2 linked regions of the Bradyrhizobium diazoefficiens genome follow. The main gene of each other region encodes a partner of the protein of the gene in region 2 in a complex. Links are inferred from orthologs where the notes say so. Each region holds a gene or a part of one and is shown on either strand. Other genes may lie near its edges.

The links. The genes of interacting proteins can lie anywhere in the genome.
Region 1: the proteins of JJB99_RS18265 (region 2) and JJB99_RS27020 are in contact, whole or in part, in a cryo-EM structure (PDB 8Z1Y), measured with the Escherichia coli proteins. The link is inferred for Bradyrhizobium diazoefficiens from one-to-one orthologs.

The regions. Positions count from the first base shown.
Region 1 is NZ_CP067100.1:5,676,784-5,680,308, forward strand. Bases 633-3,525 are described here. They hold JJB99_RS27020 (ABC transporter permease), read left to right. Parts: upstream 633-1,581; coding sequence 1,582-2,469; downstream 2,470-3,525. Other genes in these bases: JJB99_RS27015 (ABC transporter permease), read left to right, coding at 637-1,578; cnbZ (2-amino-5-chloromuconate deaminase CnbZ), read right to left, coding at 2,492-3,238; JJB99_RS27030 (adenylate/guanylate cyclase domain-containing protein), read right to left, coding at 3,248-3,525. In the rest of the region: JJB99_RS27010 (ABC transporter substrate-binding protein), read left to right, coding at 1-626. UniProt on the Escherichia coli protein: Part of the ABC transporter DppABCDF involved in dipeptide transport. Responsible for the translocation of the substrate across the membrane.
Region 2 is NZ_CP067100.1:3,846,842-3,854,897, reverse strand. The notes cover bases 2,416-5,300. They hold JJB99_RS18265 (ABC transporter substrate-binding protein), read right to left. Parts: upstream 4,711-5,300; coding sequence 3,121-4,710; downstream 2,416-3,120. Other genes in these bases: mtnK (S-methyl-5-thioribose kinase), read right to left, coding at 4,843-5,300; JJB99_RS18270 (ABC transporter permease), read right to left, coding at 2,416-3,061. In the rest of the region: JJB99_RS18285 (ABC transporter ATP-binding protein), read right to left, coding at 1-350; JJB99_RS18280 (ABC transporter ATP-binding protein), read right to left, coding at 343-1,323; JJB99_RS18275 (ABC transporter permease), read right to left, coding at 1,320-2,141; more of JJB99_RS18270, read right to left, coding at 2,138-2,415; more of mtnK, read right to left, coding at 5,301-6,135; JJB99_RS18255 (hypothetical protein), read right to left, coding at 6,169-6,516; JJB99_RS18250 (IS481 family transposase), read right to left, coding at 6,776-7,930. UniProt on the Escherichia coli protein: Part of the ABC transporter DppABCDF involved in dipeptide transport. Binds dipeptides and accepts a wide range of side chains, including small neutral, bulky hydrophobic, and positively and negatively charged groups. Tripeptides are poor substrates.

The sequences.
Region 1 (3,525 bases), 1.8 Mb from region 2 along the record:
GCGAGGCGATCAACCAGGTCGTGTTCAACGGCGAGTTCCAGCCCGGCAATCAATGGGTCAATCCCGATCATCCCTACTATCAAAAGTCCCTTCCGATCCGGCCCCGCAACGTGGAGAAGGCCAAGGCGCTGCTGAAGGAGGCCGGCGTGACGCCGCCGGTCAGCGTCGATTTCCTTGTGCCGAAGGGCGCGGAGACCGAGACGCCGGCGCAGGTGATCCAGTCGATGGCGGCGGAAGCCGGGTTCGACATGAAGATCCGCCTCACCGAATTCGCGACCGGATTGAAGCAGGCCGAGGCCGGCGACTATCAGGCCTATATGCTCGCCTGGAGCGGCCGCGTCGATCCCGACGGCAACACCTTCGTCTTCCTGCACAGTGGCGCGCCGCAGAACTACGGCGCCTGGAACAATCCGCAGGCCGACAAGGCGCTGGAGGACGCGCGTCTCGTCACCGATCCCGTCAAGCGCAAGGCGAGCTATGAGGTCCTGGCGAAGCTGGTCCAGGATGAGGAGCCGCTGCTCTACCTCTACCACCGCCGCATCATCATCGCGCACACGACCAAGCTCGAAGGCTACCGGCAGATGCCCGACGGTCTCGTGCGCGTCATTGGCCTCAAGCTGAAGTGACGTTGCAAGGATGCTGAACTTCCTCGCCCGCCGCCTTGCGCAGATCGTGCCGACGCTGTTCTTCGTCTCGGTGCTGATCTTCTCGCTGCAGCAATTGCTGCCGGGCGATCCCGCGCTGGTGATGGCGGGCGAAGAGCGCGATCCGGCCGTGATCGAACAGATCCGGCACCAGTACCGGCTCGATCAGCCCGTCCCGGTGCAGTACGCCTATTGGATCAAGGGCGTACTGTCGGGCGATTTCGGCGAGTCCCTGCGCAACAAGATGCCGGTGCGCGAATTGATCGCGCAGAAGCTGCCGGTGACGCTCCAGCTGGGCTCGATGGCGATCATCATCGCCTTCCTGATCGGCATTCCCGCCGGCATCGTCGCCGCCGTCAAGAAGGGCTCCGCCTGGGATTATGGCGCCAATTTGTTCGCGCTGTGGGGCATCTCGACGCCGAACTTCTGGCTCGGCATCATGCTGATCTTCCTGTTCTCGATCGAGCTCGGATGGTTGCCGGCCTCCGGTTACGTTCCGCTCACCGAGAGCTGGCGCGCGAGTCTCGCTGCCACCATCATGCCCGCCTTCGTGCTCGGCAACGCCATCGCTGCGGTCCTGATGCGGCACACGCGTAGCGCCATGCTCCAGGTGCTGGAAAGTGACTATGTCCGCACCGCGCGCGCCAAGGGACTCTTGGAGCGCTCGGTGATCCTCAAGCACGCCATGCGTAACGCGCTGACCCCAGTGATCACCTTGGGCGCACTCGAGCTCGGCACGCTGCTGTCGGGCGCCGTACTGACCGAGCAGATCTTCTCCATCCCCGGCTTCGGCAAGCTGATCGTCGATGCCGTCTTCAACCGCGATTACGCCGTCGTGCAGGGCGTCGTGCTGGTGACGGCGACGATCTACATCACGCTCAACCTGATCGCTGACATCGCCTACATCCTCGTCAATCCCAGGCTGAGGGGCTAGGCCATGACCGACGCTGTGCTCGCAGCCAATCCCGTCGCCGATGCCGGTGAGCTGGACAGCCCGGCGCGCCGGGCGCGGCGCCGGCTGTTCAAGCGCAAGGCGGCGGTTGCGGGCCTCGTGGTGCTCGTCGTGTTCATCCTGCTCGCGCTGCTGGCCCCTCTGATCGTGCCCTACGATCCCATCGCGACGAGCTGGAGCCTGGTCCGCAAGCCACCGACGGCGGCACACTGGTTCGGCACCGACGAGCTCGGCCGCGATATCTTCAGCCGCGTCGTCTACGGCGCGCGCGCCTCGCTGCTCGCCGGCCTGATCTCGGTCGCGATTGCGCTCGGCATCGGCGTGCCACTCGGCCTGCTCGCCGGCTATCGCGGCGGATTCGTCGATGCGCTGATCAGCCGGATCACCGATGCCATGCTGGCCTGCCCGTTCCTGATCCTGGCGATCGCGCTCGCGGCATTTCTCGGCCCGAGCCTCGGCAACGCCATGATCGCGATCGGCATCTCGGCAACCCCGATCTTCATCCGCCTGACCCGCGGCCAGGTGCTGAGCGTCAAGGCCGAGGACTATGTCGAGGCCGCCCGCGCGCTCGGCAACCCGCCGTGGCGGATCGCATTCTCGCACATCCTGCCGAACATCCTGCCGGCGCTGCTGGTGCAGGCTACGCTGTCGATCGCCGCCGCCATCATCGCCGAAGCCGCGCTGTCCTTCCTCGGCCTCGGCCAGCAGCCGCCGGCTCCGTCCTGGGGCAGCATGCTCAATGCGGCACAACGGTTCCTGACCCAGGCGCCCTGGATGGCAATCTGGCCGGGACTTGCCATCTTCCTGGTCGTGCTGTCGCTGAACCTGCTCGGCGACGGGCTGCGCGACGCGCTCGATCCAAGGCAGCGTTAGATTAAACTAGCGGGTCGAGCGATCAGATCACCACCTCCCGCATCACCCGGCGGCAATCCATCTCGTATTCGAGATCGACCACCGGCGGCCGGGCGAAATGCCAGGTCAAGCCGGAGCGCAGCGCGCCGCGGCGGACCAGTTCGTCGACCAGCGCGTGGTGGAAGTCGTGCACCGAATAGGCCTGCACACCGGTCGTGTCCTTCCAACCGAAACCGAACGCGGTCATCCGGTTTTCCATCTGCGAGGTCGTGGTGAACCGCACCTTCTCGCGAAGACCCTCCCGGCTGAGGTCGCGGTATCGTACCGTGCGCTCGACATAGCTGCCGCTGCCTTCGCGCGCCTCGGCGCCGCCGGCGATCACGAAGGACGGCGCCTTCGATGTCGTCGGGCGCGTGAAGGAGAAGGCGTAGAAGCACGGCTCGGACGGCGGATCGATCTCGGGACAGACATTGCTGCGCGCCACCGGATTGGTGGTGCCGTCGAAGATACCCCATTCCGACAGCGTCTTCACATAGTGCAGGTTGAAGGCGCGAAAGCCCTCCTCGCTGAAGGCTGCCGGCGAGCGGAGCTCGCAGGCGCAGAATGCGGTGAGCGGCCGGCCTGCCTCCTGGATGTACTTTGCCGCCAGCGCAAATCCCTCGGCGAGCGGCACCAGGCGGTCGAACCGGACGCGCTCGATCTCATAGCCGTCGTCCGCGGCCGCGCCGGCCGAATACTGGAACACGGACGGGATGAAGCGATAATTGCCGGCGGAGAAATCACTGACCATGTCGAGCTCCTAATCCAGTTGCATGCGGCTACCCTTGGCCCCATTGAGCAGGCGCTTCAGATGGAAGCTGGCCAGCGCATCCTCGGCATGCATCCCCACCAGCGCGGCAAAGGCCGGCATGGCAGCGAGATCGCCAGCCTCCATCTTGGCAAAGGCCTCGGAATAGAGCGCAGTCTCCGGCGCTTCGAATTTGGCTTGCGCCAGCGGCTCGAACGCGCGCAACGGCTCGCTGCGTCCGCGCAGCATCAGCTCGCCGACAGGGCGGCCCTGGAAATTCTCGGCCGCCT
Region 2 (8,056 bases):
GCGTAGGGATCCTGGAACACGATCTGCACGATGCGGGCCAGCGACTTCCGATCGCCGGATTGCCTGTTCGTCACGACCTGCCCGTCGAGCACGATGCGGCCGCGCGTCGGCGTCAAGAGACCCAGGATCGACAATGCGACCGTCGACTTGCCCGAGCCGGACTCGCCGACGAGGCCGAGGCATTCGCCCCGCTTCAGCTTGAGATCGACACCGTCGACGGCGCGGAGCAGCCGGCGGCCGCGGCCGAGCAGGCCACCGCCAATCGGAAAATGAACCGCGAGATCCTCGACGCTGAGGATGAGATCGTCGTCCGCCCTCCCCTCACCCGATCCGTTCTTGGGCTCATGCATGGTGGTGACACCTCACCAAGCCGCCGGCCTCCAGCCACTCCGCGGTCGGCGCGACCGTGCGGCAAATGTCGGTTGCATGCGCGCAGCGCGGATTGAACCGGCAGCCATCGGGGAAATTCGTGATGGCCGGGACGACGCCCGCGATCTCCTTCAGCCTGCTGCGGCCAAGCGCGGCGCGGCTGCCCAGCCGCGGCAGCGAGTCGACCAGACCCTGCGTGTAGGGGTGCGACGGCGCGCGGAAGATGTCGGCGGAGCTGCGCTCCTCGACGATGCGGCCGGCATACATCACGGCGACGCGACTACAGACATTGGCGACGAGGCCCAGATCGTGGCTGATCATCAGGATCGCCGTGCCCCGCTCGGCGCACAGATTCCGCATCAGTTCGATGATCTCGGCCTGCACGGTCACGTCGAGCGCCGTGGTGGGCTCGTCCGCAATCAGCAGATCCGGGCCGCAGGCCAGCGCAATCGCGATCATCACGCGCTGGCGCATGCCGCCGGAGAGCTGGTGCGGATAGTCGTACACGCGCCGCTCGGGTGCGGGGACACGAACGCTCGCCAGCGCCTCGACCGCGAGCTGGTTGGCCTCCCGCCAGCTCTTGCCCTTGTGCAGCACGAACATCTCGGCGATCTGCCGGCCCACGGGCGAGACCGGGTTGAGCGCCGTCATCGGCTCCTGGAAAATCATGGCGATGCGATCGCCGCGCAGGTCGCGCAGCCTGGCGGCTGAAAGGCGCTGGATTTCCTTCCCCCCGAACCGGATGACGCCACCGCCGATCGACAGCGGCGGCCGCAACAGCCCGATCAGGGCGAGCGCCGTGATGCTCTTGCCGCAACCGGATTCGCCGACGAGGCCAAACGTCTCGCCGCGATCGATGCGGAACGAAATGCCCTCGGCCGCCGCAACATGTTTCGATCCGTCGTCGAGATCGATGCGCAAATCCTCGACTTCGATCAGCGGCATGCCCGTCATGTCCGCCGGCTCCGCGATTGGGGATCGAGAATGTCGCGCAGGCCATCGCCGAGCAGGTTGAGGCCGAGCACCGTGAGGAAGATGGCAAGGCCAGGAAAGACCGAAAGCCATGGCGCCGTCGTGATCTGGTCGCGGGCGTCCGACAGCATGCTGCCCCAGCTCGGGAACGGCGGGCGGACGCCGAGGCCGAGGAACGACAGCGCGGCTTCGGACAAGACCGCGCTGCCCATACCGAGGGTGCCGATGACCACGATCGGCCCGAGCATGTTCGGCAGCAACTGCGTGATCATGATCCTTAGGTCGCCGTAGCCGAGCACGGCCGCCGCTTGCACATAGCCCTGGGTCCTCAGCGATAACGCCGAGGCCCGCGCGATCCGGCAGGTGAAGGACCAGTTGGTCAGGCCGAGCGCGATCAAGAGGCTGGTCAGGCCCGGGCCGAGCACCGCCATGATGGCCAGCGCAAAGATCAGCGAGGGGATCGCGAGCATGACGTTGGTCAGGCCGTTGACGACATCGTCCCACCAGCCGCCCCAATAGCCGGCACTGAGGCCGAGGCCGACGCCGATCACGCTGTTGATGAGTTGCGAGACGATGCCGACCGTCAGCGATACGCGCGCGCCGTAGACGACGCGGGAGTAGATGTCGCGGCCCTGGTCGTCGGTGCCGAACCACCAGGTCCAGCTCGGCGGCTCTTCCGCGTTCATGAGATTGGCGTCCAGGACCGGATCGGCGTGCGCCAGCCAGGGCGCAAGCAGGCCGACCAGGATCGCGAGCGCGAACAGCGCGCCGCCGATGATGAGATTGGCGCGAAGCTTCATGCGTATCTGATCCTGGGATCGATCACGCCGTAGAGCACGTCGATCAGCAGATTGATCGCGAGAAAGGCCAGCACGACCACGAGAATGGAGCCCTGGACGGCGGGAATGTCACGCTGCAAAACACTGTCGACCAGCAGCGAGCCGATGCCGGGCCAGGAGAACAATTTCTCGACGACGACCGCCTGCCCCATCAGCCCGCCGAACTGCAGGCCGACGGTTGTGAGGATGATGACGAGCGCGTTCCGCATCACATGCCATTTCACCACTCGGGCCTCGCTCATGCCCTTCGAGCGCGCGGTCCGGACGAAATCGGCGGTCATGATCTCGAGGACCGCAGCGCGCGTCGTTCGGGCAAACAGCGCCATCGGCGAGACGCCGAGCGTCAGGGCCGGCAGCAGCAGATATTTCGGGCCGCCATCGCCGTAGCCGAAACTTGGCAGCCAGCCGAGCTTCAACGCAAACAGATACATCAGCACGAGGCCAAGCCAGAACTTTGCGATTGAAAGGCCCGACACTGCCAGCACCATTGCGAGCGTATCGACGATGCCGCCGGGGCGCAGCGCTGCGACGAAGCCAAGCGGCACACCGAGCAGAACCGCAAACGCCATGGCTGCGCAGATCAGTTGCAGCGTCGGCCATGCCCGCTTGGCGATCATGGCCGTCACAGGCTCTCGCGTCCGGAACGACGTCCCGAAATCGCCGGTCGCGAGCTTGGCGATATAGGCGCCGAAGCGCACATAGATGGGATCGTCCAGGCCAAGCTGCTTCTTCATGCGCAGCTCGACCTGCGGATCGGCATCGTCGCTCATGCTCGAGACAATGCTGCCGGGAACGACGCTGAACAGCACGAAGACCATCAGCACGACGGCGAGCACGGTCGGAATGGTTTGCAGAAGGCGACGGATCACGAACGAGAGCATCGGCACTTTCTTCCCTCCCTCCATCGCTTAAGGTGATGGAGGGAGCACGAGAACGCGTATCACTTCGCGGGCGAGGTCTCGTCGACCCAGAGGTCCTCGACGTTCTGGTGGGTCAGCTCCGTCGCGTTGAGCTGAACTCCGTGGAGCCAGGGCTGCACGGCCATGACTGCCTTGTTGTAGTTGAAGAACCAGACCGGCGCCTCGTCATAGAGCAGCGCATTGGCCTTTTGCAGCAGCTGGGTTCGCTTGGCGACGTCGTCGGCCTGCCCTGCCTCATCGATGATCTTGTCGAACTCGGCGTTCTTGAAATTCATGTAGTTGCAGGCCGATTGCGGCGTCGACGAGTGGAAGCATTTCAGCGCAGCGAGCGGGTCCGGGCCGGTCTGCTGGGAATAGATGAACGCCTGGTAGTCGCCGGAGCGGATCACCTCCGACAGCACCGCGGTCTCGATCTGCTTGACCTTCGCCTTGATGCCGACCTTGTCCAGCATCGGGATGACGGCCGAGACGATCGGCAAGCCCCAGCTTTCATTCTGACTGGTGGTCCATTCGAATTCGAAGCCGGAGGGATAGCCGGCCTCGGTCAGCAGCTGCTTGGCCTTGGCGGGATCGTACGGATACGGCTTCATCGCCTTGTCGTAGGCGGACGAGGTCAGCGGCAACCAGCTGGTGGCACGATAGGCCTTGCCCTTGACCAGCTTGTTGATGATCAGATCGGTGTCGATCGCGTAATTGATCGCCTGCCGGACGCGCTTGTCGGTGAACGGCTTGAACGAGGGATTCATCCCCATGTAGCGCGTGAAGACCTCGGCGACCTCGACGATGGTGCCCTTGAGATCGGCATCGTTCTGATAGGCGACGTACTGCGCAGGCCCGAGCACGGAGGTGTCGATCTCCTTGTTACGGAAGGCGACGTCGCGTGCCGCGGCCTCGGCCATGATCGACACCACGACCTTGTCCGCATAGGGCTTGCCGGGCTTGTAGAACCGGTCCCAGCGCTCCATGGCGATGCGCGATCCCGGCACGTGCTCGACGAATTTGAATGGCCCGAGACCGATCGGCTTCTGGAGAAAGCTCTCCTTGGCGGCCTCGTCGGCGGGATAGATCGAGGTCAGCGCGGTGAAGAAGTAGAAGCCCGGATCGAGATTCTCGGTCAGCTTCATCTCGACGGTGAAGTCGTCGATTTTCTTCAGGCCGGATATCTCCTTGGCCTGGCCCTTCTCGACCGCGGCCGCGCCCTCGATGATGCGGACGTAGCGCGCGCCCGGATAGGCCTTGGTGCCGTCCATGATGCGGTTGTAGGACCAGATGACGTCGTCGGCCGTCATCTTGCGGCCGTTGTGGAAATAGGCGTCGTCGCGGAGCTTGAACGTGTGAACGAGGCCGCCGCCCGAAACGACGTCCTCCTTGGCAAGCTCCAGAACCGGTTTGCCTTCCGCGGAATTCCAGATGTAGAGCGAGCGATGCAGGGCCTTGGCGTAGATCTCGTCCTGCGCGCGCTGCGTGGTGTGAATGTCCAGGCTGGTGAAGCTCGAACCATAAGGCGCCGTCATGCGGATGGTTCCGCCCTTGCGCGGCGTCTGCGCCTCCGCCGGGGCGGCGAGCGCCAGACCCAAACCCGCAACGATCGCAATCGTCCTGAACATCATGGTCCCTCCGACAATGCAGGCGTATTCCAGTCTGCGAGTTGACCATTCGTAGGATGCCGAATGCAAGCGCCTTGAATGGGGTGACGCATGCGAGCGTAGCGCTCGGGCTCTGCCGATTTGCAAGGGCGCGCCCTAGCCGGCCGCGAACTCCGGCTGCCAATTGCGCAACTTTCGCGCTGCAGCGGTGACATCGGCGATGGCCGGAAATGCCGCTGTCTCCACCATCATCCTCCGCGCCAGCCGCACGGCACGGGCCTCGCTGATCGCCCGCCTCCTCGGGTCCTCGATCAGCTCGAAATCGATGTTGTGGGCGAGGCCGAAGATGCGGCGGATGGTCTTTGCTGCGGCGAAACCGATGGTGTCGGCGAACAGGCGCTGCATGTAGGCCTGCCGCTCGGCCTCAAGGCGCGCGGCGCCCTTCTCGCCGGCGAACAGTGCGACGGGATAGGCATCGCCCGCCGCGCCGGCGCGCCAGAGCTCGAGGAATTTTCGCGCGAACTCGGTCCAGACCTGCTCGACGGTCTCCAGCACCCAAGCCTCGAATGCAGCCCGCTCGCCCGGTGCGCGCTCATGCCCGGCGGAGGCGAAATAGGCCATCAGCAGATTGGCCAGCACCGCGCCGACGTCGAACCCCATCGGGCCGTAGAAGGCGAATTCGGGGTCGATCACGCGGGTCTGGCTGTCCGTCACCATGATCGAGCCGGTGTGGAGATCGCCATGGAGCAGCGCCTCGGGGCTCGCCATGAATTTCAGCTTCAGCCGGGAGATCGCGACATGCAGCTCCATGTCGTCGCGCAGCTCTGCGGCGAGCCCATCGAGATAGGGCGCGGTCCAGCGGTTCTGCTCGGCGATGCGGTAGGGATCGGTGAAGATCAGGTCCTCGGTGATCTTGCAGAGCGCATGGTTGCCGGCGAACGCCGCGATACCCTCCTTCTTTTCGGCCGCGGACAGTGCGAGGTCAGAGGTGAAGAACAGGGTGCGCGCCATGAAGGTGGTGATGTCACTGGCGAAGCGCGGATAGTGCGTGGCCGCGACCAGCCCCTTGCGCATGATGATGTGGGGCTCGAGCAGCTCCATCACTGTCAGCGCCAGCACCTGGTTGTGATGCAGCAGCGCCGGCACGAGGCCAGGCGCGAGCTGGGCCTGCCGGGATAGCGCGAGATATTCGTAATGGGCCCGCGACAGCGGCAGTGGCCAGCTCTCGCCGACGAGGCGGACATAGGGCAGCGCCTGCTTCACGGCGATGCCGCCGCGATGGCCCTTGACGATGAAAACGAGATTGAGATTGCCGTCGCCGACTTCGGTGATCGACCAGGATGCCGGCTCACCGCCGAGCAGCGCGGCGATGTCAGCCAGGCCTGCGAGATAGTCCCGCAAGGCCGCCTCATGCAGAATCCGATAATCCTCCGTCCGGCTCCCAGTCATGACGATCCCATCCCCTATGTAGGGGCCGGATCGTTACTCCCGCTCCAGGAAGCTCGAGCCGATCTCGGCCTTTCTTTTGATCGGATCGTAATCGCAATAGACGCTGTCCGCCACCAGCGTGTAGCTGGCGCTGATATTGTATTTGTCTGGCTTGACCGAGTTCAGTCCGATCACCGCGGTGCTCTTGCCGCCGTTCCACTTGAAGGGCGTCGAACTCTTGGCCTGCTCGCAGGCCATCACCGCCTCGTTGAAGACATAGCCCTCGACGAACGCCTTCAGCGTCCGCACCTGCACCGCCGTCTTCCATTCGACATAGCCGACGGCCCCAAGCCCCGCGACGATCAGCACCAGCAGTGCGATGACGATCCGCTGAAAAGTCATTCATGCCCCCAATAATGAAACAAGTGCAAAATTCTAAGCAAGCGACCAGGCTAGGCAAGGTCTGTCGAAGAGACCTCACCCCTCTCCCGAAGGGAGAGGTCGGATCGCATCGGAAGATGCGATCCGGGTGAGGGGTTACAGTCCCACCGTAGGATGCAGCCCCTCACCCGGATTGCACTGGAGATGCTTCGCATCGCCAGACGCATGTCCAGCGGATGGATGGGTAACAAAACAGACCGGATGGATAGGTAACAATCGTTCATGGTTTGGTCGGCTGCGGCGCTGCGCTAGCGCAGCGCCGCAGCCTGCGTGTTTTCTGGTCGATGATGCCGATCGGTATGTGGAAGAAGCGCACTTGCCATTGCCCATCGGCGGCCTCCTCGACGGCAACGGCCTCACCAATGAGAGCGCTGGAGATGTGAATGAGTTCGCCGCGCCACTTGATCTCGCCGTTGGAGCGGACCTGGCGCACCGCGGCTTCGGCTGGATAATCCGGCTCCGGAAGCCGCCTCGGCATCGCACGAGACGAAGGCTGATAGACGCTGGCAGGTGGGCGCTGGCCAAGTGACTCGTGCGGTCGTTCTTCGTTGTAGTCGCGCACGAATGCCGCGAAGCGACGAGCCTGCGCGGCCTGGGTCGGCGGCGGCGGCTGCATGGCCTCCAGAAGCGTGAGGTGAAAACGCTCGTGGCGGCCGTTCTGCTGTGGATGGCCGGGATCAATCCGTTCATGGCGGATGCCAAGCTTGATCCACCATACCGACAGTGCCGTCAGGCCCGTGGTTCCGGTCGAGGCGAACGGCGAGCCGTTGTCGGAGCGGATGATCTGCGGCAAGCCGTACTCGCGAAACGCCCGCTCCAGCAGCGGTTGGCACTCGGCATGTTGCGTGCTGCCCGTCGCCGCCAGGCTAATCAAATAGCGGCTGAAGCCATCGGTCACCGTGAACGGTTCAACGCGAGATCCGTCGCCCAGGCGGATCCAGCCCTTGTGATCGAGCGCCCATACATGGTTGGCATGCTGAGGCACCGTCAGTTGCCCCATGCGCGGCGGCGCACGCCGCCGGGTCCGACGGTTGCTCACCAGTCCCGCCCGTTTGAGAATCCCGCCCGCCGTCGAGGCCGACGGCCAATCGACGTCCCCTTGGCGAGCCTCAAGTTTGCTGACGATCTTGCGCGGTCCCCAGCTCGGCCGCTCAAGCCGCAGCCCCACAATCGCATCCACGATGTGCTGTGGTGTCGCCCGTCCATGAACCCGCGCGGCATGGGAGCGATCCGCCAGCCCGGCAGGTCCTTCCAACCGGTAGCGCTCCAGCCACTTATAACCGGTCTTGCGGCTAATCTCGTAGCGCTCGCAAAGCTCCGTCATCGTCCACAAGCCGGTTCGCTGATCCGAGATGAAGCGAACTCGTTCGTCCATTGTACAGCTCTCCCGCCAAGGCATCGGCTGATCCTCCCAGCCGACAGAGAACTGTCACCCATCCATCCGGTCTACTCTGTTACCTATCTATCCGGTCTGGACACGCAATCCGACCTCTCCCCTACG